4 regions of the Exiguobacterium sp. s39 genome follow, and region 1 is predicted to be linked to each of the others. Evidence: riboswitches for the same ligand, from Rfam matches in the RefSeq annotation. Region 1 holds a riboswitch; each other region holds the start of a gene.

What was found. A riboswitch is a leader RNA that binds a small molecule or an ion and turns the genes downstream of it on or off. The one in region 1 is predicted to bind S-adenosylmethionine.
Positions count from the first base shown of each region.
Region 2: linked by a shared signal. The riboswitch ahead of KNQ11_RS09220 (methionine ABC transporter ATP-binding protein) and the one ahead of KNQ11_RS13030 (2,3-diketo-5-methylthiopentyl-1-phosphate enolase) in region 1 are both predicted to bind S-adenosylmethionine.
Region 3: linked by a shared signal. The riboswitch ahead of KNQ11_RS10205 (methionine ABC transporter ATP-binding protein) and the one ahead of KNQ11_RS13030 (2,3-diketo-5-methylthiopentyl-1-phosphate enolase) in region 1 are both predicted to bind S-adenosylmethionine.
Region 4: linked by a shared signal. The riboswitch ahead of KNQ11_RS11080 (methionine ABC transporter ATP-binding protein) and the one ahead of KNQ11_RS13030 (2,3-diketo-5-methylthiopentyl-1-phosphate enolase) in region 1 are both predicted to bind S-adenosylmethionine.

Region 1 is NZ_JACSNA010000002.1:297,525-305,647, reverse strand. Features, by position in the region: gene KNQ11_RS13045 (sugar ABC transporter substrate-binding protein) at 1-1,014, opposite strand, end outside; gene mtnA (S-methyl-5-thioribose-1-phosphate isomerase) at 1,026-2,075, opposite strand; gene mtnK (S-methyl-5-thioribose kinase) at 2,072-3,238, opposite strand; SAM riboswitch class I at 3,317-3,420, opposite strand; SAM riboswitch class I at 3,626-3,727, shown strand; gene KNQ11_RS13030 (2,3-diketo-5-methylthiopentyl-1-phosphate enolase) at 3,798-4,988, shown strand; gene KNQ11_RS13025 (2-hydroxy-3-keto-5-methylthiopentenyl-1-phosphate phosphatase) at 4,985-5,644, shown strand; gene KNQ11_RS13020 (methylthioribulose 1-phosphate dehydratase) at 5,641-6,261, shown strand; gene KNQ11_RS13015 (1,2-dihydroxy-3-keto-5-methylthiopentene dioxygenase) at 6,278-6,814, shown strand; gene KNQ11_RS13010 (arsinothricin resistance N-acetyltransferase ArsN1 family A) at 6,939-7,427, shown strand; gene KNQ11_RS13005 (MBL fold metallo-hydrolase) at 7,488-8,123, shown strand, end outside.
Region 2 is NZ_JACSNA010000001.1:1,759,420-1,767,542, reverse strand. Features, by position in the region: gene gcvH (glycine cleavage system protein GcvH) at 1-93, shown strand, start outside; gene KNQ11_RS09245 (thioredoxin family protein) at 192-473, shown strand; gene KNQ11_RS09240 (class I SAM-dependent methyltransferase) at 1,013-1,651, shown strand; gene KNQ11_RS09235 (S-ribosylhomocysteine lyase) at 1,655-2,119, shown strand; gene KNQ11_RS09230 (PLP-dependent cysteine synthase family protein) at 2,116-3,039, shown strand; gene KNQ11_RS09225 (bifunctional cystathionine gamma-lyase/homocysteine desulfhydrase) at 3,032-4,198, shown strand; SAM riboswitch class I at 4,256-4,360, shown strand; gene KNQ11_RS09220 (methionine ABC transporter ATP-binding protein) at 4,439-5,461, shown strand; gene KNQ11_RS09215 (methionine ABC transporter permease) at 5,458-6,123, shown strand; gene KNQ11_RS09210 (MetQ/NlpA family ABC transporter substrate-binding protein) at 6,156-6,989, shown strand; gene KNQ11_RS09205 (MDR family MFS transporter) at 7,069-8,123, shown strand, end outside.
Region 3 is NZ_JACSNA010000001.1:1,949,659-1,957,781, forward strand. Features, by position in the region: gene KNQ11_RS10175 (RNA polymerase sigma factor) at 1-473, opposite strand, end outside; gene KNQ11_RS10180 (metal-sensitive transcriptional regulator) at 700-963, shown strand; gene KNQ11_RS10185 (SMP-30/gluconolactonase/LRE family protein) at 1,131-1,937, shown strand; gene KNQ11_RS10190 (MBL fold metallo-hydrolase) at 2,064-2,801, shown strand; gene KNQ11_RS10195 (alpha-glucosidase) at 3,066-4,676, opposite strand; gene KNQ11_RS10200 (aminotransferase class I/II-fold pyridoxal phosphate-dependent enzyme) at 4,825-6,012, shown strand; SAM riboswitch class I at 6,075-6,180, shown strand; gene KNQ11_RS10205 (methionine ABC transporter ATP-binding protein) at 6,265-7,278, shown strand; gene KNQ11_RS10210 (methionine ABC transporter permease) at 7,268-7,933, shown strand; gene KNQ11_RS10215 (MetQ/NlpA family ABC transporter substrate-binding protein) at 7,961-8,123, shown strand, end outside.
Region 4 is NZ_JACSNA010000001.1:2,144,400-2,152,522, reverse strand. Features, by position in the region: gene KNQ11_RS11110 (C40 family peptidase) at 57-734, opposite strand; gene rho (transcription termination factor Rho) at 1,090-2,463, shown strand; gene KNQ11_RS11100 (type B 50S ribosomal protein L31) at 2,555-2,800, shown strand; gene KNQ11_RS11095 (DedA family protein) at 2,837-3,487, opposite strand; gene KNQ11_RS11090 (thymidine kinase) at 3,671-4,285, shown strand; gene KNQ11_RS11085 (alpha/beta hydrolase) at 4,358-5,116, opposite strand; SAM riboswitch class I at 5,184-5,285, opposite strand; SAM riboswitch class I at 5,535-5,638, shown strand; gene KNQ11_RS11080 (methionine ABC transporter ATP-binding protein) at 5,725-6,753, shown strand; gene KNQ11_RS11075 (methionine ABC transporter permease) at 6,743-7,393, shown strand; gene KNQ11_RS11070 (MetQ/NlpA family ABC transporter substrate-binding protein) at 7,413-8,123, shown strand, end outside.

The sequences.
Region 1 (8,123 bases):
TCCTTTGATGATCGTATCGAGATTGTACATCGTCGTATCCTGCTTCAACGCCTTCTGCTCCACGAGTTTCGCGTCGAGATCAAAGCTATCCGGTGTCTTCTCGCCAGCGATTTTCTTAGCCAGTAATCGCATGTCCGTTTGTCCAATCAAGAATGGATCCACCGCACTCGTCGAGACCCAGTTACTGCCTTTTTCACGCATCAGGTTGATATCCTGATTCGAGACATCGATCGAGATTAGCGGGATTTCTTGACGTTTATTATCCTTGAGCGATTTGTAAGCCCCTTTTGCGACTTCGTCCCACGCTCCCCAAACCGCATCAATGCTTCCTTTCGGATATTTCGCGAGAATCGCATTCATCTTCGTTGCGATATCCCCTTGGACATCTTGGAAATTTGTCGGTCCAACCGTCTCAAGCGTTTTGATCTTACCGTCTGCTTCGTACGTCTTATAGATTTCCTGACGACGATCGAGCGGGGCAAAACCTGGTCCGAACCAAAGTTTGATGACACGGACTGGCTTTTTGTCCGTCACCTTCGTCACTTCATCAAGCGATAGCTTCGCGAGTTGATGATCGTTTTGGAACGTTTCCGTCACACCTTTTAACGCCGTTCCTTTTTTCTTCGTGACCGTATCGAACGTCACGACCTTCAGCCCTTTGTCGACCGCTGGTTTAATCATGTCATAGGCGTAGTCTTCCTTACCGTGCGAGATGATGAGCCCGTCATAATCTTGCTGAATCGCTTGCGCGACAAGCTCCTTGAACTTGACGTCGTTACCTTCCGAAATGAACGTGCTGACTTTAAAGCCAAGCGCTTCGCCTTCACTTCGTGCGCCATCAAGGAATTGTTTCGTATGGTCGTCCGATGCTAGGTTGCGGATGACGGCGATCTTGACGTCCGATTGAACCCCTTTTGGTACATCCTTGACGACCTTCGTCGTCGTGGCTTCTCCATTCGCACAAGCCGCTAGTAACAGTGCCGGTGCTAGGACGGCGTAAGCTAGTTTTTTCATGACATATCTCCTTATCCGAGGGGTTGAAGCCCTGTTAATTGTTCAATCGTTTCTTCATTCGGTTGCGTGATGACACCAAGTTCGGTAATGATGCCCGTGATCAATGTGTGTGGTGTGACATCAAACGCCGGGTTGAAGACAGCGACGCCTTCCGGTGCTGTCGCAATACCTTGGACAGTCGTCACTTCCTGCGGATCACGTTCTTCGATTTCGATCGCGTCTCCGGAAACGAGCGAGAAGTCGAACGTCGAGAGCGGTGCTGCGACGTAAAACGGAATACCAAAAGCTTGCGCGAGCAATGCCAATTGGAACGTCCCGATTTTATTCGCGGTATCTCCGTTTCGTGTAATGCGGTCGGCACCGACGATGATCGCATCGATCTGTTTTTCTTTCAGCGTATGGGCGACCATGTTGTCCGTAATTAACGTGACATCGATGCCGGCACGTTGCAGCTCCCATGTCGTCAATCGTGCTCCCTGCAGTAACGGTCGCGTCTCACTCGCAAAAACGGATAATTCGATGCCGCGTTCTTTTGCGATGTAGAACGGCGCAAGTGCCGTTCCATAAGCAGCGGTCGCAATCGATCCAGCATTACAAATCGTTAGGATCCGGTCGCCTGACTGGAACAATTCCAGTGCATGAATCCCGATTTGACGTGACGTCTGCGCATCCTGGTCGTATAAGGCGACCGTCCGTTTTTCCAACCGTTCGCGAATCTCTTCTACCGACGTCCCGTCTTGAATGATTGGATTCAATTGATCGAGGACATTTCGCAAGTTGACGGCCGTCGGTCGTGTCGCGAGTAACGTCGCCGATGTCTCAAGCAAGGCTTGCTTGTAGACCGGTAGCTCTGCTTCAAAGCGGTACGCTTCTTGAACGAGCACGAATCCACCGAATAAGCTGATCGCAGGCGCGCCCCGGACACGTAGTTGTTTAATCGCCTCAACCGCTTGCGCGAGATCAGCAATGACTTCATAGTGCTCTTCTTGCGGTAGACGTGTCTGATCGAGAATCGTCAAGACACGGTCTTCGTAACGAATACTTTGGACGAATGTAGTCATCGGCTGAGTTCCTCCGTTACGTCAAAGTTTCGTAAATCATCGAATGTCCGGCATTCTGTACGGCGTTTGATTAACGCCGCTCCTAGACGAAGAGCGTGACGTTTCCGCTCTAAGCGTTCCGTCGTTGAATCGATTGATTCTAAATCAGCGACCGGTGCAAGACCAATCGTCCGCCGAATCAATTCGCAACCGGCAAAGCCAAGGGCATCCTGCAAGATCGTGCTCAGTACATCATCGACGAGTCCTGATGCCTGGAACGGTTCGACGGCTTCCCGTTCCCATAATGCACGGAACGTTGAAGCGAACGTCAGCCAGAACGTATCGATATCCTTGATTCGGGCGTCACGTCGTGTAGGGTAATCCGGATATGCCGCGAAGAATAGATGCGCAATGAACTGTCCGACATCGAATCCGAATGGACCATAAAAGGCGAATTCTGGATCGATGACTTTCGTTTCCGTCGCCGAGGCGAAGATGCTTCCTGTATGTAGATCGCCGTGCAGCAATGCATCTCCTTTCGTGATGAAGAGCGCTTCGAGTTTTGCGACTTCGCGTTTTAACTCATCGTCTGCCCATAGACGTGCCACCTCTTCTTCGAGTCCGGCTTCAATCTCGTTCGTCTCCGCGTCATGAAACGGATCCGTGAAGATTAATTTTTCCGTGATGTCGCACAAGTCTGGATTGTAGTACGTTCGGGCGACACGTTTCTTTTCAACCGGACCAAGCGCAAAGTCCGATGTATGGAATAACGTCCGAGCGAGATAAGAACCGATATGTTCCGCAAGCAACGGATACTGTTCACCTGCGAGTAAACCGCTTCGAACGATCGTCAGATGTGAAAGATCTTCCATGACCGTATACGCCTCTTCATGACTAGCATGAAAAACACGTGGCACGAACGGTACGGCATGCCGTGCGAATTCACGGAGTGCGGATTGTTCGATCCACGCTCGTTCGAGCGATAACGGCCAGCTCTCCCCGACGACCTTCGCATATGGTAATGCTTGTTTTAAAATCAAGCGATGTTCGCCTTCTCGAATCCGAAAGACGAGGTTGAGGTTCCCGTCGCCAATCTCTTCTGCTTCGACGGCTCCATCGCCGATCAGTCCTAATGTCCGAACACGGTCAATCGCGTCCTGTTCTGTGAATGCTTTATATGTCATCTTAGTTTCCCCCTATGTGATACACGAAAAAGCGCCTCTTTTCGTCATCGAAAAGAGGCGCAGAAAAGTCACTGCGTCCTCTTATCTCTCAGACGAAACGTCTGTTGGATGTAGCACCGTGCCCAGTGGTCGGTTGCTGCGGCGTCATCGGGCCAATTCCCTCTGCCAACTCGCGATAAGAGTCGTATGTAGTTGTCGTGTGTGATATTGATTTGAATCTTACGCAATCGACTTCCTCGCTGTCAAATCGAAATCAAGCAGAAACGGACATCATTTTTAAGTCATCTATAGAAAGAGTATTTTCAAAAAAATAAATTTTCTAAAAATAGTTTGACAAGTGGCGATTCTCATGTAAAAATTGCAATTAGATTTCACAATTTCATCCAATTCTTATCAAGAGCAGACGGAGGGACAAGCCCTACGATGTCGCAGCAACCGACCTTTTGGCACGGTGCTAATTCTTGCAGCTACTAAGCTGACAGATAAGAGTCCACGTTCGAATTATTCATGGTCTCCTGTCGCTGACGAGAGACCATTTTTTTGTTGAAGGAGGAAAGACATGGCTTATATCACTGCTACTTATCAATTGACTGCCCGTGATCGACTCGAGCAACGCGCTGAACAACTCGCGCTTGGTCTGACAGTCGGTTCTTGGACGGAACTGAATCATCTCGAACAACAACAACTCGCCTCGTTCAAAGGGGAAGTCGTACATACCGAAGAGCGCGATGGCAAAGGATATATCACGATTCGTTATCCGGAACATAACGTGTCGCGCGACTTTTCTGCGATTCTGACGACCGTCTTCGGGAAACTCTCACTCGACGGTGAAATCAAACTAACAGAATTGCTATTACCCGATACATTTACGTCGGACTTTCCAGGTGCGAAATTCGGGATCGAAGGGGTCCGCTCCTTGATTGGTGTCGAAGATCGCCCATTATTAATGAGCATCTTCAAAGGAGTCATCGGACGGGATTTATCGTTCCTTCGTGATCAACTCGAAGGACAACTCGCTGGTGGGATTGACCTCGTCAAAGACGATGAGATCCTATACGACAATCCGTTGACACCGACGATTGACCGGGCACGAATCGGACGTGAGGTCATCGATGCTCACTTCCACCGGACCGGTAAACGTGCGTTATATGCGATCACACTCAGCGGTCCCGTCTTTACGCTCAAGGATCAAGCCAAGCGATTGATTGATGCTGGAGCGACTGCTTTCTTGCTGAATACCTTCACATACGGACTCGATGTCTTACGCGAACTGGCAAGTGATCCGGAAATCAACGTTCCGATCTTCAATCATCCGGCATATAGCGGTGCGTTGATCGCTAGCCCGAATCACGGAGTCGCAGCCCCTGTCTTACTCGGCACATTACCGCGTGCTGCTGGAGCAGACTTGACGCTATTCCCGTCTCCTTACGGCAATGTCGCTTTGCCAAAGGATGTCGCTCGTGGCATCGCGGTCGAAGCGACCCGTCTCGGGCAGACGAAATCGATCTTCCCGGTTCCTTCAGCCGGTATTCATCCTGGACTCGTCGCTCAACTCGTACGGGACTTCGGGATCGATTCCGTCATCAACGCCGGTGGCGGCGTACATGGTCATCCGCAAGGTGCTGCGGCTGGCGTCATTGCTTTCCGTCAGGCACTCGATGCGGCACTCGCAAATGAATCCCTATCGACGGCAGCATCGCGTCATGAAGAATTACGAATTGCCCTCGACGCTTGGGGGATCAAGTCATGACCGTACGGATTCTTTGTGACTTCGACGGGACGGTGACGACACAGGATAACATCATCGCACTCATGCAGGCATTTGCGCCAGCGAGTGACTTCGAACCGTTGAAACACGGTGTACTCGACCGGACGTTATCGATTCAGAGTGGTGTCGGGCAAATGTTCGCACTTCTGCCGTCTGACGGAAAAACAGCCTATCTTGACTTTTTGTTGGAGCGTGCCGTCATTCGCGACGGATTTTCGGAGTTACTGCAGTACAGTCGTCGTCAAGGCATCGATTTTTCGATCGTCAGCGGTGGAATGGACTTTTTCGTCGAACCAATCTTAGCGCCATTCCTCGACCAAGAACAGATTTACTGTAACGTCGCTGATTTCAGTGGTCCATTCGTCCATATCGATTGGCCAAACGCCTGCGATGCCCATTGTACGAACGGGTGCGGCTGTTGTAAAACGTCCGTTGCCCGGACACTACGTAAAGACGGTGACGTCATCATCGTCATCGGCGACTCGGTGACGGACTTCGAACTCGCAAAACAAGCGGATCGTGTCTATGCCCGTGATTATCTGATCACGTTGTGTGAAGAGAATGATATCGCCTATACACCGTTTGAGACGTTCCACGATATCGTTCATGATTTAACACGAGCGGAGGTGACAACATGACATTCATGCGACGGTATGAAGAGCTACGCGCCATCAAACAAGAGCTTGCGGCGCGCGATTGGTTCCCTGGTACGAGTGGCAATCTCGCCATCCGGACATCCGGTGTCCCGGTTGAATTCCTTGTGACAGCAAGCGGAAAAGATAAACGGCAAACGACTCCTGACGACTTCGTTCATGTCGATGCGACCGGTCAATTGATCGGTGAGCAATCCGGGCGTCCTTCCGCCGAGACATTACTCCATGTCGAAGTGTTCAATCGAACGGACGCCGGTTGTTCCCTACATGTCCATACGATTGCGAACAATGTGATTTCGGAACTCTATGGCGATCAAGGCAGTATCACCTTTTCCGGTCAAGAAATCATCAAGGCACTCGGACACTGGGAAGAGGATGCGACGGTCACGGTACCGATCATTCCGAATCATGCGGACATCCCGACGCTTGCCGCTGCTTTTGCACCGCATGTCACAGCAGACAGTGGTGCCGTCCTGATCCGCAATCACGGGATCACGGTCTGGGCACCGACCGCCTTTGAAGCAAAGAAACACCTCGAAGCCTTCGAGTTTTTATTCAATTACACGTTGACGTTGCAATCATGCCGTCAATCCATTCATTAAAAGGAGGAATCATCTCATGGCAACAGTCTTATTCCAAGAAACAAACACACGGTATACGGATCAAACGGAAGTCACTGACTTCCTCGCGTCACGCGGCGTTCTTTACGAACAGTGGGACGTTTCGAAACTTCCAGCGCCTCTCGTTGAGAACTTCACACTGACGGATGCAGACAAACAAACGATTCTCGATACGTTCGCTCCCGAAATCAAAGACGTATCAGAACGTCGTGGGTATCAGACAGCTGATATCATCTCACTTTCGGATACGACACCGAACCTTGATGAGTTGCTCGTCAACTTCCAGAAAGAACATCATCACACGGATGATGAAGTTCGTTTCATCGTCAGCGGTCATGGCGTCTTCGCGATCAAAGACGAAGAAGTCGGCTACTATAACATCGAACTCAATCCTGGTGATTTAATCTCCGTTCCTGTTAACACACGCCACTACTTTACGCTTCAAGACGATCGTAAAGTCGTTGCTGTTCGGATCTTCGTCACGACAGACGGCTGGGTTCCGATTTACGAGAATGAGACGTCAACGGTCTCTTAAGATCGATAAAAGCGCTGTTTTCCTTCATATGAATGGAATCAGCGCTTTTCTTATCGCACAAACATATCACTACATTGATACGTAACCGATATAATAAAGGAAAAGCGATGAGGAAGTGAGCGTCATGCATATTCGTCCCGTAATGGAACACGACTTACCAGCGATTCTCGCCATCTATAACGAAGGTATCGAAGATCGGATCGCAACGCTTGAGACCGACCAAAAGGACTTATCCTTCATGACCCAGTGGTATGCGGAACGCACCGATCGATATGCTGGATATGTCGCTGAAGATGACACAGGTGTCCTCGGCTTCATTTCCCTCGATCCGTATAATCCGCGTCCTGTCTACGCATCCGTCGGTGAGATTTCGGTTTATATCACTCGGACACATCGTGGACAAGGGATTGGCACACGTTTGCTCGAAACGATTGAACAACATGCCCGTGATCATCATATGCATAAGCTGATCCTCTTTACCTTCCCGTTCAATAAAATCGGACAAAAACTCTATATCCGCTCCGGGTTCCGGATCGTCGGAACGTTTAAGGAACAAGGACAGTTGAACGGCGAATATGTCGACGTCATGGCGATGGAGAAACGCTTGCGATAGGATTCATTGAATGCCAGACAGGGAATAGTCAATCCGAGTCATTGAGAGAGGATGAACCTAATGGATATTCAACAAATTCGTAATGCAACACTCGTTGTCACGTATGCCAATCAAGTCTTACTAATTGATCCGTTCCTCGGCGAAAAAGGCAGCTTGCCTCCCTTCGGTCAAACACCAAATGCCGTCGCCAATCCACTCGTCGACTTACCGGTCGATGTCAACACACTGCTCGATCCTGACGCTGTCTTTGTCACACACCTGCATGCCGATCATTTCGACGATTCTGCAAAACAACTTCTACCCAAGCATTTGCCACTCTATGCGCAGCAAGAAGAAGACGCGCAGCAAATCCGAGAAGCCGGCTTCACGAACGTCTCTTCCTTCGATTCCGGTGTAACGATCGGTGATATCCAGGTCCATCGAACAGGTGGACAGCATGGTGTCGGTGAAATCGGCGAACGGATGGGACGTGTGTCTGGGCTCGTCCTCACCCATCCGGACGAACCGACACTTTATATCGCAGGTGATACGATCTGGTGTGACGAGGTCGCGCATGCGATCGAACAACATACGCCCGATATCATCGTCGTCAACAGTGGCGCCGCCCAGTTCTTGACCGGAGAGCCGATCACGATGTCACAGCGTGATCTCCTTGCGGTTCATGAAGCGGCGGCGGAAGCGACGATCATCGTCTCG
Region 2 (8,123 bases), on a different contig from region 1:
GGCGCTTGGATGGTTGACATCGAAATCGAAGATGCTTCACAAGTCGAGGCATTGATGGACGCTGCGGCGTACAAATCGATGATCAACGAGTAATACTTAACGAAAAGAGAGTGAACGAGGCGCTTGCGTTTCGTCCGCTCTCTTTTTTTTGTATACTGACGACAGATACCACGAAGAAAGGAGCGACCGTCATGCAAGAGGTCACGACCGTCCCAGAAAACGGGCTATTGTATGTCTATGCACCGATGTGCGGGACATGCGCCATTGCGGAACGTATGCTCGATATCGTTGAAGCGACGGAATCAGGTCAATCGATTCAGAAGGCGAACGGGAATTTCATTCCGGATTTCTTAGAAGAAGCCCGTGTCATGAGTGTTCCTGCGTTGTTGCGAATTGAAGAAAATCAAGTCGTAGAGCGACTTTATGCCTTCCAGTCCGTTCAAAACGTCTTTGCTTTCTGTCAAGAACGGTAAGAAAAGTCCGATTGGATTTTTCTTTTTGTTAAATTGTCGGAATATTTACAATAATCCGTTGACAACGCAGAAATATGAATGGTATATTCATAACAACTTCTAGAAATGCATTATAGGAAGTCTAGCAGAGATGATCGTTCAATACGATTCAAGTCCTGAACCCTTTCTCCCATCCTAAGCCGGTGTATTGTTTCCCCTTAAGTCGTCCCCCAAAGACGAAGCGGTGCAATGAACGGGTGGTGGATCGAAAGGACCGATCAGGAAGTGAACGTAAGCTGGCGATCATGTCGAACAGGCGCCGTCCTCCACGCGGAAGAGCGAACAATTCCGAATGGAGCTGGGTTTTCCTTCGTAGCATTTCTAACCACATTATTCGTGTTGTCGGTTCGCCGGCAACGCCTTTTTTTTGTTTTCTGGAAGTTTTTCGAGCCGGTCGCTTGCCAGGATAGAATCTCCTTGCTACAATGCGAATAAGGAAAATTACTTTAATTCATATCCGATTACTCGGAATTAACTGGTGAGATGGAGGACGACAAGGCATGACAGTACGTTTTATGGATGTTTTCACAGAATGGGCATCAACGTATGACGAGACAGTAACCGGACATGATCCGGAGTATAAAGAGGTTTTTCGTCGATACGATGAGATTTTGGATACAGTAGCGGATAAAGCGCAGTCGCCGGTCATTGAATTCGGAGCAGGCACAGGGAACCTGACACAACGTCTTCTGGCACGTCACGACGCCGTACTCGCCGTCGAACCAAGTCCGGAGATGCGGGCAATCCTGACGGAAAAGATTCCATCGCTTGATGTACAGGACGGTCACTTCCTCTCGTTCGAGGCGAAGGAAGCACGCAGTTTTGTTTCGACGTATGCGTTTCATCATCTAACAGATGAGGAAAAGGGAGAAGCAATCGAACTGATGGCATCACATTTACCGGCAGACGGAAAAATCGTCTACGCGGATACGATGTTCGTCTCAGAAGAGGCACGCCTGCAAACGATTCGTGAAGCACGTGCTCAAGGGTTCGACGCGTTAGCGGAAGATCTCGAACGCGAGTTCTACCCGTTGATTCCAGTTATGGAAGAATTGTTTACAGCACGGGGATTCACTGTTAAATTTATACAATACAATCACTTCGTCTGGCTCGTAGAAGCCGAGAAAATGGGGGAATAAATCATGGCACTTCAAAAAATGAACGTCGAAAGCTTTAACCTGGATCATACGAAAGTCAAAGCACCTTATATCCGCGTCGCGGGTTATAAAGAAGGTAAAGTCGACCAAGTCGTCAAATACGATATCCGTTTTACGCAACCAAACGTTGAGCAAATGCCGATGCGTGCGATGCACACACTCGAGCACTTACTTGCTGAAAACATCCGTAACTACTCGGATGATGTCATCGATGTCTCGCCGATGGGATGCCAAACAGGTTTCTACATGGCGATGATGAATTTCGACTCGGTCGAAAAAATGAGCGAACTCGTTGAGAAGACGTTGAAAGACGTCCTCGCAGCAGAAGAGATTCCAGCGCAAAACGAAGTCCAATGTGGATTTGCGAGCGCACATGACCTCAAAGGAGCGAAGCACTATGCCGAGAAAATGCTTGCCGGTCGTGATGAATGGGACATCGTCTTCGGATGATCGCGAACAACGTCCGCGACCTCGTCGGAAACACACCACTCTACGAGATCACTTCATTCGATTTGCCTGCTGGTACGCGCATTTTGGCGAAGCTCGAATGGATGAACCCTGGGGGCAGCGTCAAAGACCGCCTTGGCATTCAACTCGTTGATGCAGCAATCGAAAACGGACATGTGACACCAGGCGGTACGATCATCGAGCCGACAGCCGGGAATACCGGCATCGGCTTGGCGCTCGCCGCTAAGAAATACGATCTCAAAGTCATCTGTGTCGTTCCGGAAAAATTCAGTCAGGAAAAACAGACGTTGATGCGGGCACTCGGCGCAACCGTCGTCAACACGCCGACTGAACTCGATATGCAAGGGGCTATCGACCGGGCAAAAGAACTCGGTCAGGAAATTCCGAACAGTTACGTTCCGTTACAATTCGAAAACGAAGAGAACCCAGTCACGTATCAGCGGACACTCGGTCCTGAGCTGATTGCGGACTTGCCGCACATCGACTGGTTCGTTGCCGGTTGTGGTTCAGGTGGTACGTTCGCCGGAACAGCGGACTTCTTAAAACAACGTCTCGGTACAAAAGCAGCAATCGTCGAACCGGAAGGCTCCGTCTTAAATGGTGGTCCAGCCGGTCCGCATAAGACAGAAGGTATCGGTACAGCAAAATGGCCAAGTCTCGTTCCGCGTGAACTCGTCGACGAGATTCATACGATTTCTGACCGTGATGCATTTGACGCAGTTCATACACTCGCTGCTCGCGAAGGATTACTCGTTGGTAGTTCAGCAGGTGCAGCGCTTGTTGCTGCGCTTGATATCGCAAAGCGTCACCCCGGCAGTACGATCGTCACCGTCTTCGCAGACAGTGCCGAACGCTACTTGAGCCAACAAATCTTTGAAAAGGTGGACGAAACTCATGCGTAAGAAGACAGCATTGATTCATGGAGGAACAGGTGTCGACCGGGCAACAGGAGCCGTCACACCTCCGATCTATCAAACAAGCACATACAAGCAGGATAAAATCGGTCAACTCAAGGACGGATATGAATATTCACGGACAGCGAACCCTACACGGACGAGCATCGAACGATTGATTGCGGATCTCGAGGGTGGCGCACGTGGTTTTGCCTTCGGTTCTGGGATGGCAGCGATCCATGCCGTCTTCCACTTGCTTGAGTCTGGCGACCACATCGTCATGACGGATGACGTCTACGGTGGTACGTTCCGCTTGATGCAACGCGTCTTACCGAAGTTCAACATCGAAGTGACATTCGTCGATACGACGGACCTTGCGGCGACGGAAGCAGCGATCCAGGACAACACGAAGATCGTCTACGTCGAAACACCGACGAACCCGTTGTTGAAAGTTACGGATATCGCAGCGATTGCAACGATTGCCAAACGTCACGATCTTAAACTCGTCGTCGACAACACGTTCGCGACACCGTATCATCAACAACCACTCGCACTCGGTGCAGATATCGTCTTGCACAGTGCGACGAAATACATCGGCGGACACTCGGACGTCGTCGCTGGACTTGTCGTCGTCAAAGATGATGCGCTCGGCGAAGAGCTGCACTTCATCCAAAACTCGACAGGCGGCGTGCTTGGACCGCAAGACAGCTTCTTGCTCGTCCGTGGTCTTCGTACACTCGGTATCCGAATGGATGCGATCGAAGAGACAGCACATGATCTCGTTGCGTTCCTACAAGCGAAAGACATCGTCTCGAACATCTTCTACCCAGGACTTGCATCGCATCCTGGTCACGACATCCAAGCGAAACAAGCGACTGGATTTGGTGGGATGATCAGCTTTGATGTCGGTTCAGCAGCGAACGCAGAAAAACTCGTCGAGGCGACACACTTCTTCACACTCGCTGAGAGTCTTGGTGCCGTCGAGAGTCTGATTTCGGTGCCGGCACGGATGACGCATGCGTCAATCCCAGCAGAACGTCGGGCAGAACTCGGCATCACAGACGGTCTCGTTCGGATTTCAGTTGGACTTGAAGACGCAGAAGATTTGAAAGAAGACTTAACACGTGCTTTCACGTTCCTCGAAAAAGTTTCTGAAAAAACTGTTTGACAACAAAAATAACCCCTGCTAATATTCAGAATATATTCTACAAACTTAATACCGAAACTCTTATCGAGAGTGGTGGAGGGACTGGCCCGATGAAACCCGGCAACCGCGGATCTAATCCGAAGTGGTGCTAATTCCAGCAGACAAAAGTCTGGGAGATGAGAGCAAATGGTTTTGTGTACTGAAAAGTGCGCGCGTTTGCTCTAAAACGCGCGCACTTTTTTTATTTTAGGAGGGACAGTTGTGATTCGTTTACAAGACGTAGGAAAGATTTATCGCTCAAAGCGCGGAGCGGTCGAAGCCGTCGCGAATGTCGATCTGACAATCGAGCGCGGTGAAATTTTTGGAATAATCGGTTATTCCGGAGCAGGGAAATCGACCCTGATCCGATTGCTGAATATGCTCGAAGCACCAACTAGTGGTTCGATCCAAATCGATGGTGTTGAGATGACATCACTGAAACCAAAAGAATTACGAGGCGTCCGCAAGAATGTCTCGATGGTCTTTCAGCACTTCAACTTACTATGGTCACGGACGGTTGAAGAGAACATCATGTTCCCACTCGAGCTCGGTGGCTTCCCGAAAGCACACCGCAAGGAACGGGTCGCGGAACTGATCCAACTCGTTGGTTTGGACGGACGCGAAAAAGCCTATCCGTCACAATTATCGGGTGGTCAAAAACAACGTGTCGGTATCGCTCGGGCACTGGCATCGAACCCGGACGTTCTCTTATGTGACGAGGCAACAAGTGCACTCGATCCGAAGACGACGGATTCAATCCTTGAGTTACTCGTCGACATCAATGAAAAACTGAAACTGACGATCGTCTTGATCACACACGAGATGCACGTCATTCAAAAAATCTGTCACCGGGTCGCCGTCATGGAAGCCGGTAAAATCGTCGAGCAAGGACCGGTCGCAGAAGTCTTCCGTCATCCGAAGCAAGCGATGACGAAGGAGTTCGTCAAACAATTGACGTCGCCTTCGGAAAACGAGTTGACGTTCGCGAAACTACGCGAACGGTACCCAACCGGAAAAATCGTTCAGTTGACGTTCGTCGGATCGACAGCGGAAAGCCCGATCCTCGCGGAAGTCATGAAGGATTCACCGGTCCTGTTCAACATCATCGGCGGAAACGTCGGTCAATCACAGGAAGGGGCACTCGGTACACTGTTCATTCAGTTGATCGGGGAAACAGAAGCAACACAAGCGGTCATCACGAAGCTTCAAGCCAGTGATGTTGAAGTGGAGGTGGATCACCGATGATTTCATTCTTTGACAACCTAGATTGGGACATGGTGTGGGAAGCGACAGGCAGTACCGTCTATATGACGGCAATCGCTGGGGTTTCGACATTCGTTCTCGGTTTGATCATTGGTTTACTATTGTATGCGACAAACGAAGAGTTATTGTTCAAGAATCGGGCGTTCTATTCAGTGTTGAGCTTGATCGTCAACGTCTTCCGTTCGATTCCGTTCATCATCTTACTGATCTTATTGATTCCATTTACGACAGCGATCGTCGGTTCGTTCCTCGGACCAACGGCAGCATTACCGGCACTGATTTTCGGTGCTGCACCATTTTACGGTCGGATGGTTGAACTCGCGTTACGCGAAGTCGATAAAGGTGTCATCGAGGCAGCTGAATCGATGGGGGCGACGAAGTTCCAAATCATCTATAAAGTCTTAATCCCGGAAGCGTTGCCTGCCATCGTTTCTGGTATCACGGTCACACTCGTCTCACTTGTCGGTTATACGGCAATGGCCGGAGTAGTCGGTGGAGGTGGACTTGGGGACATGGCCTTCATCGAAGGATTCCAGCGTTCTCAAAACGATGTCATCGTCATTGCGACACTCTTAATTTTAGCGATCGTCTTCGTCATCCAAATCATCGGTGACTTGCTGATCCGCGCAATCGATAAACGTTAATTCAAAACTTAATCATATTGGAGGAATCATTCATGAAAGTTTGGAAAAAATTCGTAGGTACTGCCGCTGTATCCGTTTTAGCAATCAGCCTTGCTGCATGTGGCGAAAAATCATCAGGATCAGGTAGCGACGACAAGACACTCGTCGTTGGTGCATCAAACGTACCGCACGCTGAGATTCTTGAGCACGTTAAAAAAGAATACGAAGCAAAAGGTTACAAACTTGAAATCAAGAAGTTCCAAGATTACGTACTTCCGAACAAAGCACTCGCTTCAAAAGAAATCGATGCGAACTACTTCCAGCACGTACCGTATCTTGAGCAACAAGAGAAAGAAAACAAATCGTATAAGTTCGCGAACGCAGGTGGCGTCCATGTTGAACCACTCGGTATTTACTCGAAGAAATACAAGTCACTCGATAAGTTACCAAACGGTGCAACGATCCTGACGAGCTCAAACGTCGCGGAACGGGGTCGTGTCTTGACGTTCCTTCAAAATGAAGGATTGATCAAACTCAAAGACGGTAAAACGACAGATGCACAACTCGGTGATATCGCGGAGAACCCGAAGAAACTCAAGTTCAAAACGAACATCGAAGCATCACTGCTTCCGCAAGCTTACAAAAACAATGAAGGCGACGCCGTCCTCATCAACACGAACTATGCGATCGATAACGGTCTGAACCCGTTGAAAGACGCGATCGCTTCAGAAGATGAGTCTTCACCATACGTCAACATCATCGTCACACGTGATGGCGATGAGAAAGACAAGCGTGTCACAGCACTTCTTGACGTTCTGCACGAAAAGAAAAACCAAGATTGGATCCTCGACAAGTACAAAGGTGCTGTCGTTCCAGTCAGCAAATAAGTTCACCGAAGCCGGCATCCTTCCTATATAATGGAAGGATGCTTTTCATTTGTCTGAAACAGGGGTTAGGGGGAATCATATGCAACGCATACGTCAACTGCATCCGTTGACACTCGGGGTCTTGTTCGGGACGTTTTTCTCGCGTCTCGGAACGTTCATCACGATGCCGTTCTTCGCCATCTACATGACGACCGTCCTGAAGTTTGATCCGGTCGATGTCGGCTGGGTCCTCAGTATTTCGGCGATCGCCAGTCTCGTCATGAGTTTCATCGGCGGTACCTTGTCGGACCGTTATGGAAGGCGGGCGATGATGCTTGCCGGAACGATTGGGTTCGCGGTCGTCTTCATCGCGCTAGCACAAGTCGAGACGTTCTGGGCGTTCTTTACGCTCAGTGCCTTGAACGGTGTCTGTCGCTCGATTTTTGAACCATCCGCCCGTGCCTTGATCAGTGATACGACGGACGAAGCGAACCGATTGTTCGTCTTCAATATCCGTTACGCGATGATCAACATCGCAGCAGCGATCGGACCGGGAATCGCTTTACTGCTGAGTGCGGGGAACACGTCCGCGACGTTTTACATCACGGCGTTCGTCTATATCGTGTACGGGGTGATGATCGGTATCTTATTCAAACGCCATCCGATCACCGAGACGCATGGTGGGAAAAAGGTCTCGTTCGGAGCAACGGTTCGTCTGTTGCGGACGGATATCGCCTTTACGCTGGCACTTGCCGGCATCATCTTCGGCGTCTTTGGCTACAGCCAGTTCAACTCGACCTTGCCACAGTTCTTGACGGAGACGTCACTCCTTGAAGGCGGGAAGACACTCTATGCGATCTTAATCACGATCAATGCGATCACCGTCTTAATCGTCCAATATCCGATCATGAAGTTTGGTGTCAAGACGTCACCACTCGTCTCGATCACGACCGGGATTGCGACTGTTGCGATCGGATTGTTCATCATGGGAAATGCGAACGCGATCTGGTTGATGATCGTCGCGATGTTCATCTTCACGTGCGGGGAAGTCATGATGTTCACGATGACCGACATCTTGACCGATCGGTTCGCGAAGCCGGAATTACGGGGCAGTTATTTCGGAGCGATGGGCTTGACGTCGATCGGACAATCAAT
Region 3 (8,123 bases), on a different contig from region 1:
AGAGGTAAATCGAGCTGCTCTGAAATCTGTTGCTGCGTCATACCCTGGAAGTAAACGAGTTCAATCAGCTCTTGCTGTTCGGGTTTCAATTCACTAACCGCCCCGCGCACTTCAGCAGCTGTTTCCCGCTGCATGACCGTCCGCTCGACCGGCTCGTCGTATCCACCATCTCGTTCTTCGACTTCGATTGTCGGCTGTCGTTTTTCACGACGGAGACAATCAAGTGCCGCGTTACGTGTAATCGTTAAAATCCACGATGAAAACTTTCCTTTTTGTGTATCAAAATCAACACGACCATTCCAAATCTTCATCCACACTTCTTGTATGACTTCTTCGGACAACCGGTCATTATTCGTAAAGCGATGGGCGAATGAAAACAATAACCGCTCGTATTTATCGTACAATGTCTCGAGGGCTTGCTCATCACCGCTACGCATCAGATGATAAAGCGATTCATCGGATTGAGTGTGCATCCTTCTCCTCCTTCTGACGTCAGCCTTATCATATAGTATACGCAAGCTGACACCAAATCGTTTTCTATTTTATTCATTTTCTAAGTAAAAATCTTCACCACATCCATATTCCCTAATTCTAATAAAAGTATAGCTTAAAATTCTGCTGAATTGACAGTTATACCGTAATGGGCATAGCATAAAGATACTACATGACGTCAGGTCAACGGGAATCGGAGGAATAAAAATGGATTATGATCGGAAAATGAAGAACCGTGTTAGTCGGATTGAGGGACAGCTACGGGGGATTTTACGGATGATGGAAGAAGGGCAAGATTGCCGCGATGTCATCACCCAGCTCTCCGCTGCCCGTTCTGCGATTGACCGGACGATCGGCGTCGTCGTCAGTTCGAATCTAATTGAGTGCGTCAAGGACGCAGAACAAAACGGCGACGGACAAACTGAAGAACTCGTCAAGGAAGCGGTCAACTTGCTCGTTAAGAGCCGCTGATATAACGCTCGTACGGATAGTCTGCTTTGATAGCAGGCTATTTTTTAGACGTTTATTTAGTATACCAGCCGTTTGATCCAGGTTTGATTGCGCGCCAAAACAGGTATACTAAATTGTTATTATCTGGACTGCTCGTAAAAGGTGTCCACTTAGGAGGAAGAGTACTTATGACCGTTTCCCTATTCATTGATGTCGCATGTAAGACAGGCGAATCTCCTGTTTACGACGCAAAAACAAAGCGCTTTTATTTCGTTGATATTCCGAATCAACTCCTCTTTTCATATGACCTCGTCACAGAAGCACTTAAACCGTACACGTTACCAAGCGCCATCACATCGATTGCCTTGACCGATGCACCGGATTTATTACGTGTCACGGCTGAACACGGATTCGGGACGTTTGATCTCAAAGAAGGACACCTGTCTCTTGAGCATCAACTGTCGCTACCCGATTCCGACCGAATGAATGACGGAAAGCTTGATCCAACCGGTCAATATGTCGCCGGTAGCATTAATGAAGAAGACGGTAAGACCGCTGGATTGTTCCGTCTGCGTCACGATGGCTCCATTGATGTCTTACATGAAGACTTGACGAACTCCAATGGACTCGTCTGGTCAGAAGATGGCAAGACGCTTTATCACATCGATACACCGACGAAAAAAGTCTATGCCTTTGACTACGCTCCGGACGCACCACTTTCGAATAAGCGTGTCGCCGTTGATCTCGAAGAAGAAGAAGGGTTCCCGGATGGTATGACGAAGGACGCGGAAGGTCACGCTTGGATCGCGCATTATGCTGGATCATGCATCACCCGTTGGAATCTTACGACTGGTAAAAAACTCGCTCATGTCGACTTCCCGGTCGCAAATCCGACGTGCCCGATTTTCTATGAAGATCGATTGCTCGTCACGACGGCTGCAAACGGAGATGATGCGCCACACGCCGGTGCCGTCTTCGCTGTAACATTTGAATGATTCGTAGAGGAGGGATCATCTTTTTAGAGGTGATGCCTCTTTTTCCACACAATTCGTCTAGACGCCTATTCAAAAACAGACGATACTAAAGAAGAAGACTATTCATTTTTTGAAGGAGTGAAGCCGATGCGTGTCACGACAATCGAACGTTTACACCAATTGCAGACGACCCCATCCTTTTTCCCGGTCAACTGCTACCTGTTTGAAGAAGCAGACAGTTTAACATTGATTGATGCTGGACTCGGAATCAACGCAAAGGCGCTCTATCACTATATTCGAAAGCAAGAGAAACCACTCGGTGCGATCATTCTGACTCATGCGCACGCCGATCATGTCGGCTCACTGGACTTCCTTGCGAACGCCTTCCCTCTCGCTCAAGTCTGTATCAGTTACCGAGATGCTGCATTGCTCAGCGGGGATGAGACGCTACGAGAAGGCGAAACGACACCCTTAAAAGGGGGTATTCCGAAAAACATCAAAACACGACCGGATCGATTGCTCGAGAGTGGTCAACAAGTCGGAAGTCTCAGTGTCATCGCCTCACCCGGTCATACACCTGGTTCGATCTCGCTTTGGCATGAAGGAAGCCGGACGTTGATCGCTGGGGATGCTTTTCAGACACAAGGGGGACTTGCCGTCTCCGGTGATGTCCGTTGGCAATTCCCGTTCCCCGCACTCGCAACATGGGATCCGGACGTCGCCCTTCGCTCGGCTGATCAACTGACGGAACTATCTCCAGATATTCTTGCCGTCGGACACGGTCCCCTCATTCTCGGACCGAGTTACGAGATGCGCCAAGCTGTCGATCGATTCTCTCAGGTCTTACAGACGAAAAAATCATCTCTATTCAAATCACACACTTAAAACGGGACTGTATCATAAGTCAGTCTTTCCAAAGATAAGGGTGGCAGAATGAAAACCTGCCACCCTTATCTCATAACAAAAAGAATGACGCGTCGCACGCCACTCCTACAGGAATAAGCGCATTTATGCGCTGTCAGAGACAAACAAGACCCGTTTTCCTACTTGAATGAAGCAGGAAAACTGGCTTGTGTCTCGCCTGAGGAAAGGGCGTGAAAAGACGCGTCATTCTTTTTTTGAGTCAACCCCATTTTTTCGTCCAGTGGTTCAATTCTGTTCTGCAACAGAATAACGATAGACGCGTGCTTCGTAGGGACGCAAGATATCCGGGCTATCCGGATAGCTTGATACGAACAATTTTTCATGCGGTAAAATGAGGGCGGTCTGCATCGGTTCATCATGTACGTTGAGGACGATCCGCCAGACCTCTCCCTCTAGTTCCCGTTCATAAATATAGAGATACGGATCATGGAGTGCTAAGTCTCGGTACGTGCCGTAAACCATGATCGGATGTTGCTTTCGCATCTGAATCAGCGACTTGTAAAAAGCAAGCACGGACGATGGATCGGCTTCTGCCTGCGCAACATTGATGTCCTTATAATTCGGGTTGACGGCTAACCATGGTTTCCCACTCGTAAAGCCAGCTGCATGTGTACCGTCCCACTGCATCGGTGTGCGGGAGTTATCACGGGCGAGTAACTGCATCGATGAGAGTACGACCTCCGGGTCCTCTCCGCCAGCGACGCGCTCCGCGTATCGATTTCGAAAGGCGACGTCTTGATAGAGCGACGGATCCGAGAAGCGAATCCCCGTCATCCCGATCTCTTCTCCTTGATACACGTATGGAATGCCCGGTAACGTATGCAACATCAAACCGAGTAGTTTTGCGCTCTCGACGCGGTATCGTTCACTGCCGAAGCGCGTCACTTGTCGTGTATGATCATGGTTGTTGAGAAACTGTGAATTGACGCCTAGTGGGTATAAGACATCGTACCAGCGTTTCTGAATTTCCTTGAACCGTAAAAGATCCATCGCCTCCATATCGTCCGCGATCTCGAAGTGAAACAGCGTCCGAAGTTCTTCTCGATCTTCACTGACATATAACAGCCCGTCTTCTGGACCAACGAACGGAATCTCACCGACTGTGAATAACTCTTTCCCCGCAAGGACGTTCGCATGCATCTCCTGCAAGAAGTCATGTACGCCGGGCTGATTTCCAAGGTACGATAGATCAAACGGATTGGCGACATCCTCGAACGACCGTTTTTTGATCAAGTTGATGACATCCATCCGGAAGCCGTCGATCCCTTGAGCGATCCACCAGTTCATCATATCGTAGATCGCTTGCCTCACAGCTGGGTGCTCCCAGTTTAAGTCGGGCTGTTCTTTTGCGAAGGAATGAAAATAATACTGCCCGCGCTCTTCACTCCACGTCCATGGGCTTGGCGCAAAGTACGAGCGCCAGTTGTTCGGAGGCGTCTCTTTCGTGCCATCCTGCCAGATATACCAGTCATCCTTATCGTTGATCCGCTCCCGCGACTGACGGAACCAGTCATGCTGGTCACTCGTATGGTTCACGACTAAATCGAGAATGACCTTCAATCCACGGGCATGAGCGGACATGATCAACTCCTGGAGATCCCCCATCGTTCCCGCTTTTTCCATGATCTCGTAATAATCGGCAATATCATAGCCGTTATCGACGTCCGGGGAACGATAACACGGATTCAACCAAACGACATCGACACCAAGTGAAGCGATGTAATCGAGCTTGTCGATGACACCTCGCAAATCACCGATCCCATCTCCGTTCGAATCCTTAAAGCTACGCCAGTAGACTTGATAGACGACTGCCTCTTTCCAGTTAGCTCGCTTCATCTTCCCACTCCTCTCCCTACTCTTTATTCCCGCTCCACTTATCTGTACCTGTTTATCCGACAATTTTTTTGAATTTCGAAAAAGTTCTTTTCTTTTGACTGAATATTCGTTATCCTTGACGACAATACCACGAAGGAGGCATTCATCCATGAAACATTTCGCTCCATCCATCGCCATTGATCGGCTTCCTGCTCCCGTCTTCGCTGAGCTCGCAAACCGAATCGGTGCTGTAAAAGCTGCCGGACACGATGTCATCACACTTGGTCAAGGAACACCCGACCAGACGACGCCTGTACATATCCTCGATGCCTTAAAACAAGCCATCGACGAGCCAACGAACCTTCAATATCCACCGTTTCGTGGACATGATTTTCTAAAACAAGCCGTCGCTAGCTTTTACGCGACTGAGTTCGGTGTCACAATCGATCCAGCAACGGAAGTCGCGATTCTGCTCGGCAGTAAAGCCGGAATCGTCGCTTTACCGCAGACGATCGTCAACCCTGGAGAAGGAGTCATCGTTCCGGATCCAGGATACCCGGATTACCTGTCTGGTGCCGCACTCGCTGGCGCTTACCCGATCACGCTTCCGTTGCTCGAGAAAAACGGCTTCTTACCCGATTACGACTTACTTGATACGACGGACGTCGAGCGTGCCCGGATGTTGTTCCTCAACTACCCGAGTAATCCGACGGGTGCGACCGCGACGGCAGAAGCATTCGAACAGACAGTCGCTTTCGCCGATGCCCATGATATCTGTGTCGTCCATGACTTAGCATACGGCGGCATCAGTTTCGATGGTCCGACGCGAAGCTTCCTGCAGACGGAAGGGGCAAAAGACGTCGGGATCGAGCTATTCTCACTCTCAAAACGCTTCAACATGTCCGGCTTCCGGATTGCCTTCGCGATCGGAAATCCGTCCGTCATCTCAAGCATCGAAACATACCAAGAACATCTCTACGTCAGTGCCTTCACACCGATTCAGCATGCGGCGACCGTTGCCCTCACGAGTGACCAAACGTGCGTCCGCGAGTTAAGTAGCTTGTATGAAACGCGACGCGATGCGTTGTTCGCAAAACTCGATGCGATCGGTTGGAGTGGACCACGCCCGGGCGGTTCCTTCTTCGTCTGGCTTCCTGTTCCAGAAGGTTACACGTCCCAAAGCTTCACCGATCACCTGCTTGACGAAGCACACGTCGCCGTGACCCCTGGATCATTCTTCGGCGAATACGGTGAAGGCTACGTCCGGATTAGCTTGATTGCTGACGTCGAACGTCTCGAAGAAGCCGTCGATCGAATTGGAACGCTCAACCTGTTCCGGACACCTGTTGCGGAATAATTCTGAAAAAACATTTGACAGATGGGAATCATTTCCGTTAAAGTAAATCCCAACAGCATAACTACTTATCGAGAGCGACCGAGGGATTAGGCCCAACGACGTCCGGCAACCACCTGTAAGGAACGGTGCCACATCCTACAGAATGATTTTCATTCTGAGAGATAAGTTACGAAATCTTACACTTTCGTCGCTTTTTTCTGGTTGCTCTGCTACTAGGAAAAAGCGACTTTTTTTGTATGAGGAGATGAGCGGATGATTGAATTCAAACACATTACAAAACGGTTCGTTCGAGACCGGACCCCGATTTTTGCATTACGGGATGTCGATTTGACGATCCAAAAAGGAGAAATCTTCGGAATCATCGGTGAGTCTGGTGCCGGTAAAAGTACGTTGCTTCGCCTGATCAACGGGCTCGAGCATCCAACACAAGGAACCGTCAAGGTCGACGGTGTCTCGCTCGGCGGGATGTCAAAAGCAGATTTACGTCAACTTCGCTTGCGGACAGGAATGATCTTTCAGCATTTCCAATTGATCCAGTCACGCAACGTCGCGGATAACATCGCTTTTGCACTCAAGGCCGCTGGCGTCAAACGTGCAGATTTCCCGGAGCGAATTCGCGAACTCGTCTCGCTCGTCGGACTTGAAGGATTTGAGACGAACTTCCCGAGTCAATTAAGCGGTGGGCAGAAACAGCGCGTCGGGATTGCCCGGGCACTCGCAAACAATCCGACCGTCTTGTTATGTGATGAAGCGACATCCGCTCTTGATCCCGTTACGACACTACAGATTCTTGAACTGCTGAAGGATTTGAATGAACGACTCGGATTGACGATCGTCCTCATCACGCATGAGATTGATGTCGTCAAACAGATTTGCCATCGCGTCGCGGTCATGTCGCAAGGTGAAGTCGTCGAAGTCGCCTCAACCTATGACTTGTTCAGTCAAGCTAAGCATCCGGTGACGCAACATTATGTCGATACGGCATTACAAATCGAATTGCCGGAACGCATCTTACAGGCAACCCCAGGTAAGATCATCCGCTTGCAGTTCACAGGCGAGAAGACCGGTGAAAGTACGTTATCAGAAGCGATCCGCCGTTACGATATCTCAGTCAGCATCTTGCACGGCAAGGTCGACTACATTCAAGACGTCGCCTTCGGTGTCCTGATTGTCAGCTTGACGGGATCATCCGATCAAATCGCTCCTGCCCTTGACTGGCTCGCGACGGAACTTCACGCACTCGAGGTGATTCAGGATGTGGCTTGATCGTATTCAAACGATGTTACCGGAGCTCTTGAAGGCACTCGGCGAGACAGCATGGATGGTTGGTATTTCACTTGCTTTCGCATTGGTCGTCGGGATTCCGCTCGGAATTCTCTTGTTCGTCACCGACCGGGGATTATTTTTTCAAAACCTTGCCGTCCGCCGTGTTCTTGACTTCGTCGTCAACATCGTCCGGTCGCTACCGTTCATCATCTTGCTGGTTGCCCTCATTCCATTAACGAAGTTCTTACTCGACAATACGATCGGTCCGACGGCAGCGTCCGTCAGCCTTAGTGTCGCAGCGATTCCGTTTCTCGCGCGCCTTGTCGAAACATCACTCCGCGAGATTCCTCCTGGTTTGATTGAAGCAGCAGAAGCATGTGGGGCGAAACCCTTGCGGATCATCGTCAGTGTCCTCTTACCGGAAGCACTCCCTGGCATCATTCAGGGCATCACATTAACGACGATCAGCTTAATCGGCTTCTCAGCGATGGCTGGTATCGTCGGCGGCGGTGGTGTCGGTGACCTCGCGATCCGTTTCGGTTACTATCGCTACGATAATCTCATCATGATCGTGACGATCGTCGTGCTCATCGTCATCGTTCAAAGTATTCAAGCACTTGGCAATCAACTGGCGCGAAAAACAGATAAACGCTAATCATACATACAAAGGGAGAGTGGAATCATGAAAAAACGATATGCCTTTTTAGCAACAGCCTTACTTGGTGCAGGAGTCCTCGCGGGATGTGGAGACAGCAGTGCTGATGAAAAAGACAAGACGATCAAGATTGGTGCGACGAGTGGTCCGTATAGCGACATGGTCAAACAAGCGATCCAGCCGCAACTCG
Region 4 (8,123 bases), on a different contig from region 1:
TGAATGAGATGAAAAAAAGCGATCGAGCCAATGCTCAACCGCTTTGAGATGATGAATTATAGGTAAGATCCTGCGCCGACAAGGCGTGAACCCCAGTACCCTGATTTGAAGCTTGAGTATTTAACGCCACCTGTTTCTGAGTTGACCATGCTTGACTTGCTTGTTGCGATCCCAACGTGCTGAATGCCGCTACCGTGTGAGAAGAAGACAAGATCTCCTGGTTGTACTTTTGAAACACTGACTTTCTTAGAAGAAGAATATTGTGAAGAAGACGTACGTGGCAATGTTTTACCAGCCGCTTTCTTGTACACGTAGCTTGTGAAACCAGAGCAGTCGAATCCACGAGTCGTCGTTCCGCCCCATACATAAGGTGTACCTTTATGTTTTGCTGCTTCGCTCAGGATTTTCGTCCGTTTAGAAGAAGAGCTCGTTGATTTTTTAGCGCTAGAAGATGATTTGTATGTCTTTGTGTACTGTGAGTAGACATAGCGTGTTTTACCGCCGTATGAGATTTTTGTCCAGCTGCCTGATTTGCCTTTGTATGTAAAGACTTGACCAGCGTTGACTTTCCCGACGATGCTTGCTTTCGTAGAAGGTGCTGTCCGAACACGAAGACCGTTGTCCGTGATCTTGACTTTCGTGACTGTCGCTGCTTCAACTTTACCTGTACCCACTGATGTAAAACCTGAAACCACTAAGGCTGCCGTCGCGATCGATGCTAGAAAACGTTTCATGTTAAGAATTCCTCCGTTTAAATGTAGTGTGTTGCGTCCGTAAGTTATATGATGAAATCATTAAGTGTGTGATTAAGCAGTCTACCTTACAACTGTGTAAGAATTTTGTCTGCAGGAATATCTTAGCACGAGCACACTTGAAAACGTTTTTTCAGTTAGAAGACAAAACAGATGCTTTTGTAACATAACTGAAATAATATCCTTGAATATTACAAAGTAAGAAACGCAGAGGATTGTTGACGACGAATTAAAAAAAATATGATACCTTTAGTTCACGAATAAAATTACATACCTCCTGATGTATGTATGGAAGTATGCTGAATGCAGTTGAATTTATAAAGAATAGGTGAAGAACATGCCAACAACTGATAAAAAAGATAAACCAGAACGCTCCTATACACTGGCTCAATTGAGCCAACTGACATTAAAAGAACTCTATGAAATCGCAAAGACGAAGAATGTCCCACAATACCGGGAAGCCCGTAAACGCGAGTTGATGTTCAAGATTTTAAAAGCACAGGCTGAATCGACTGGTCTTTATTTCCTCGAAGGGGTACTCGAAGTCATCCCTGGCAATCCACAAATGCAAAACGATGGTGGCTTTGGCTTCCTTCGTCCTATCAATTATTCCCAATCCTCTGAAGATATTTATATCGCAGCATCTCAAATCCGACGCTTTAATCTACGTAATGGTGATGTCGTCACAGGTAAAGTCCGTCCGCCGAAGGAAAACGAACGGTTCCAAGGATTACTTAGCGTGGAAGCCGTCAACGGTGAAGCACCGGATACAGCCCGTAACCGTCTATTCTTCCCGGCACTGACACCGATCTATCCGGATCGTCTAATGCGACTTGAGACAGAACCACGCCATCTATCCGTTCGTGTCATGGATATGATCGCACCGGTTGGGTTTGGTCAACGTGGTTTGATCGTCGCACCACCAAAAGCAGGGAAGACATCACTCCTCAAAGAAATCGCAAATTCGATTCAGGAGAATCATCCGGATGTCGAACTGATCATTCTCTTGATTGATGAGCGACCTGAGGAAGTAACAGATATTGAGCGCTCGGTTCCGGGAGCAGACGTTGTCAGCTCGACGTTTGACGAAACACCAGACAACCACGTCCGGATTTCTGAGCTTGTCCTCGAGCGGGCGATGCGACTCGTCGAACACAAGAAGGATGTCGTCATCTTGATGGATTCGATCACACGTCTAACACGGGCCTATAACTTAACGGTACCGCAAAGCGGTCGGACGCTCTCAGGGGGGATCGACCCGGCTGCGTTCCATAAGCCAAAACGATTCTTTGGGGCAGCGCGAAACATCGAACACGGTGGTAGTTTGACGATTCTTGCGACAGCTCTCGTTGAGACAGGATCGCGCATGGATGACGTCATCTATGAGGAATTCAAAGGGACGGGCAACATGGAGTTGCATCTTGATCGTAAGCTGTCAGAGCGTCGGATCTTCCCAGCGATCGACATTCGGAAGTCCGGTACACGGAAGGAAGAACTGTTGCTTCCGAAAGAGCAACTCGATGCGCTTTGGACGATTCGCCGGACGATGAATGAGTCGAACGAGTTCGTCGATACGTTCCTGCGTAAGATTCGCGATACGAAAAATAATGAAGAATTTTTCGTTGAACTCGAGAAAGAAAAGAAGAAGACGGTCCGACGCGCACCGGCTAAACCGCGTACCGTCAAGAAGGAAACGACGACGGAAAAATAACTATTGCGACGCGTAAAAAAATCGTTTAGTATAGGAAGGTAACTTACTCTGGCTCAGCAAATGAACCAGGGCGGAAGGAGAGAAATCAACCATGAAACAAGGAATTCACCCTAACTACAACAAAGTAGTATTTATGGATTCAACGACTGAGTACAAATTCTTAAGCGGTTCTACTCGTTCTTCGAACGAAACGATCACTTGGGAAGATGGTAACGAGTACCCACTCATCCGTGTGGATGTGTCTTCAGACTCGCACCCATTCTACACAGGTCGTCAAAAGTTCAATGCGGCAGATGGTCGTGTCGATCGCTTCAACAAAAAATACGGCCGCAAGTAATCACTTGTTGGTTCTTAAAAAAACAGCCTGCCTCCATTATGGAAGCAGGCTGTTTTTGTATAGACTGAATTGTGAACGATACGCGAGATACGTCTTCAAGACGAAGGAGAAGGCGATTCCACCGGCAATCCCGATTAAATACGGCATGACTTCCGGATGTGCCAAGATATAGTCCATGACTTTGTGGAACGAGAGATGACGACCGACGAAGTAGCCGGCGCCTAAGAACACGCTGATCCAAATCAACGCACCTGTATACGCATAACTCGCAAACACGCGAAACGGCATTTTCGAGACACCTGCAAAAAAGGCGGAGAGTTGGCGGAGACCAGGTATGTAGTAACCGATGATCAAGACCGATTTCCCGTAACGACGAAATCCGGCTTCAGCGGAAAGAATATGTTTTTCTGAGATACGCATTTTCGGTCCGACGCGGTGTAATAGTGGCATACCGAGTTTTAATCCGAGTAAATAGCTGATCGTCATCCCGATACAACTGCCGGCGTAAGCGGCGAGAATCGTACCGACGAGTGGTAGATTGCCTTGATGCATCCAAAAACCGGACAGGACGAGCAGGGTCTCATCAGGAACCGGCAATCCCACGATACCACCTGCGAGAAGGACGGAGAGACCAAGGGCACCATATTGGTGCAGGATGTCATGTAAGAGATGATGAATCGGGGACACCTTCTTTCGTGAGAGTCTTCTTCTTCAGTGTACAGGAAATAGGGGACGGTTGGAATGAAAGGACAAAAATTCTAGGTAAAGAAAAAATGAATTTTGATTTCCGGAAGTCAACCCTTTTTCTCGATACCGTTTCGGGCTATACTCGTTAAAGTGACTATTTTTAGAGGACGGTGTCGGACGATGATGCATGTAATAAATCAGTACGGCTGGATCGAAGTAATTTGTGGCAGTATGTTTTCCGGGAAATCGGAAGAGTTGATTCGTCGTGTCAGACGGGCGCAGTACGGCAAACTGCCCGTTCAAGTATTCAAGCCGGCAATCGACGACCGGTACCATGAAGAGCATGTCGTCTCTCATATCGGCAACTCCGTCGTGGCGATTCCGATGGCGACGAGTCGTGATCTCTACGCAGCAGTAGCGGAGGAAACACAAATCGTTGGAATCGATGAAGTTCAATTCTTTGATGATGAGATCGTACAAGTCATCGAAGCACTCGCACAAGACGGAAAACGTGTCATTTGTGCGGGTCTTGATCAAGATTTCCGGGCAGAGCCATTCGGCAAGATGCCGGAATTACTGGCGCGCGCAGAATTCGTGACGAAGCTGCAAGCCATCTGTCTTTCATGTGGTGATCCGGCTTCCCGAACACAACGGTTGATTGATGGAAAACCAGCGAACTACGATGATCCGATCATTCTAGTCGGCGCTTCAGAATCGTATGAGCCACGGTGCCGCCATTGCCATGAGGTGCCTGGAAAACCGAAGCCGCTCCAATCGGTGCAGCACCAAGAAAATTAAAAAAGACGAACCGGTCGCGGTCGTCCTTTGATGTAACAGCTATTCGCTTCTAAGTGAATAGCTGTTTTTTTATTATCCCGTTTCCTGTGAGAACCGGCTTGAGCGTTCGATAAAACGGATCGTCTCACGAACGATCAAATCCTGATCATGATCGAGGGTCGCGACGTGGTACGAGTTCAGTAAACAGTAGCTTCGTTTATCATTCGTTCCGATGTGCTGATGCAGATAATCCGAGCTCGACGGCGGAACGACGTGATCGGTCGCCGAGTAGAGAATTAATGTCGGCAGAAGGATCGATCCGAGGCGTCCTTTCGTCTCATCCATCAGACGGACGAGTTCGAACGCACAACGACTTGGAACGAGGTCATAGATGATTTCGAAAGCAGACCGTTTGATGTCCGGTGCGCCTTCTGGTAAATACTCTGGACCGTCCTCGAACGAAAGTGCTTCATAGGATGGAACGGAGAGTGCGGCATTGATCGTAATGATGCCGGCGAACGGAATGCCGTCAGCGGCGAGTGACAGTGCAAGCGTCGCACCCATCGATTGACCGATGACGAAGACTTGATCGCATGTTTCTTGTAAACGTTCATAGCCGTCTTTCAGGCTTTGCTTCCAACATCGAGCAGTCGATTGTTCAAACTCGCGGACGTTCGTTCCATGTCCACGTAAGCGCGGGGCATAGACGGTAAAACCTTCAGCAGCGAATGCTTCACCGACGTCGCGGACACTTTGCGGAGTGGCATTAAAACCATGACAGATTAGAATGCCGATCGATCCCCCTTGAAAATAAAACGCTTCAGCACCAGTCAATACAGGATAGTTCATCATTACTATTTTTCCTCCATTCATGAAAAAAACTCGTCGACGTCACTGCTTGGACGCCCACGAGTTTTTCACCGTATCATCCAAAGCCGCGCTTTGCTGGTCGGAGCACCTTACAGATTGCAGGTTGCCGTGAAGTCATAGAGCCAGGTCTCTCGTTCACTCTTGATAAATATCATATTGGAATTGTCGGAATAATCATTGAAACGATGGTAGCACGACCAAAAATGACTTGTCAAATCTTTCTTGACGAATCATGATCCGTTGAGTAAGCTAACTCATAACTTGTTCATCCATCGATATGCGACAAATGGATTATTTTTGCAAAGTTGGTTGACTTTTAAAGTTTCGACCCGTAATGTAAAAATTAGTTTTACGACATAAGCAACAACGCAACAACACACATACGAATTTCATACCGCAATACTTATCCAGAGAGGTGGAGGGACTGGCCCTACGAAACCTCGGCAACAGACTCATTATGAGCACTGTGCCAATTCCATCAGACAGATGTCTGAGAGATGAGTGGAGTGGATTCTGCCACTGTGCGGATCCAGGTCTCTTCTTGTTTCTCAAGAAGGGACCTTTTTTGTTGAATGAAGGGGGAAAACGGAATGATCGCATTTCATCAAGTCAAAAAAACGTACGTCACGAAAGATCAGACGATCGCAGCGCTCGACGGTGTCGACCTGACGATCGAAAAAGGCGAAATCTTTGGTGTCATCGGCTTTAGCGGTGCCGGAAAAAGTTCACTGCTCCGCTGTGTCAATCTATTAGAACGACCGACGTCAGGAACGGTGACGGTCGATGGAGAAGATTTAACGCAACTGTCTCCAAAAAAATTGCGCCATGCAAAACAACGGATCGGGATGATTTTTCAGCACTTCAATCTATTGAATGCGAACACGGTCTTTACGAATGTCGCGAAACCACTCGTTCTCGCAGGCGTCAAGAAAGACGAAATTCGCCGCCGGGTGACGGAGTTACTCGAATTCGTCGATCTCGCTGACAAGGCGGATCATTATCCGGATCAATTGTCGGGTGGGCAGAAACAGCGCGTTGGTATCGCCCGGGCACTCGCGACGCAACCTTCCGTCCTCTTATGTGACGAAGCGACGTCAGCACTCGATCCCCAAACGACCCATCATATTCTCCAGTTATTAAAACGTATCAATGCGGAGTACGGGATCACGATTCTCTTGATCACCCACGAGATGGGCGTCATTCGTGAAATTTGTGACCGGGTCGCCGTCATCGAAGCTGGAAAGTTGATCGAGTCAGGAACGGTCTTCGACGTCTTTTCGAATCCAAAGACCGAGACAGCGAAAAACTTCGTTCGCTCCGTCATGCACGACGAGATTCCAGCATCGATTCGCCAGTTGATCGAGTCCCGGAATGCGAATCCGATCTATAAGATTCATTTCCTCGGACATCACACCGGGCAGCCGCTCTTGTCACAAGTCGCGAAACGCTTTGACGTCGATGTCAACATCTTGCACGGTAGCATCACGGAGTTGCAGGAGACACCGTTTGGCACTCTGCTCGTTGAACTGATCGGTGAGCCGGCTGAAGTAAAACGAGCGTTACACTACATCGATCAGGCACAGGTGACGGTCGAGGAGGTACTTGCCCATGCTAGTTAACTACAGTGATATCTGGACAGCATTTTTACAGACGATGACGATGGTATCCGTTTCGCTCTTATTCTCGACATTGATCGGTTTACCACTCGGGATCCTGCTTGTAGTCACGCGAAAAGGCGCATTGCTTGAAAATGTCCCGCTGTTCACGTTCTTCAACAGTATCGTCAATATTTTCCGCTCGATTCCGTTCATCATCTTACTCGTCGCGATCATCCCGTTGACACGGTTGATCGTCCAGACGTCGATCGGAACCGAAGCCGCAATCGTCCCGCTCGTCTTTTACGCTGCACCGTACATGGCGCGTCTGATCGAGAGTTCTTTACTCGAAGTCGATAAAGGCGTTCTTGAAGCAGCAGAAGCGATGGGCGCAACACCGTTTCAAACGATTTTCCGCTTCCTCCTACCGGAAGCACTCGGTTCACTCATCCTGAACTTAACGATCGCGACGGTCGGCTTGATCGGGGCGTCAGCGATGGCAGGTGCGATTGGAGGCGGTGGTCTCGGTGACTTAGCGATCACCTATGGTTATCAACGATTCGACACGAAAGTCATGATCATCACGGTCGGGATTCTCGTCATCTTAGTCCAAGGCTTACAGACGACAGGCAACATCGTCGCACGAAAAATTAGAAGACATTAATCAAGGGAGCGATTCAGCCATGAAAAAAGCAGTAGCAATTGGAGCAACACTCACGACGATTTTATTTGCCGGGTGCGCAGCATCAGGAGAAGACGAAAAGACGATCAAGCTCGGTGTCAGCGGTTCAGACACACAAGTTTGGGATTATGTCGCGAAAAAAGCAGAGAAGGAAGGCATCAAAATCGAACTCGTCAAGTTCTCCGATTATGTCCAGCCGAACATGGCACTGGCTGAGGGTGAGATCGACGCCAATGCTTTCCAGACGATTTCCTACTTCAACGCTTTCAAGAAAGAACATAACTTGAAGCTATCGCCGATTGCGACGACTGTCATCGCACCGATGGGGATCTACTCGGATAAATACAAGGACGTCAAAGACATTCCAAATGGCGGAAAAATCGCTGTTCCAAACGAAGCGACGAACATGGGACGTGCCCTCTTGTTACTGCAAGAAGCAGGTCTGATCAAGCTACCGGACGACTTCGATGGCAACGGTTCGGTCGATAAGATCGTCGAGAATCCGAAAAAGCTGAAAATCGTTCCGATCATCGCCGGGCAAACGCCACGCGTCTTACCGGACGTCGCGGCATCAATCATCAACAATGGCATTGCCGTTGACGCTGGCTTCAACCCGATCAAGGACTCGATCGTCCATGAGAACGAGACAGCACAACCATACATCAACATCATCGCGACACGGACGGAAGACAAGAACAAAAAAGAACTGAAA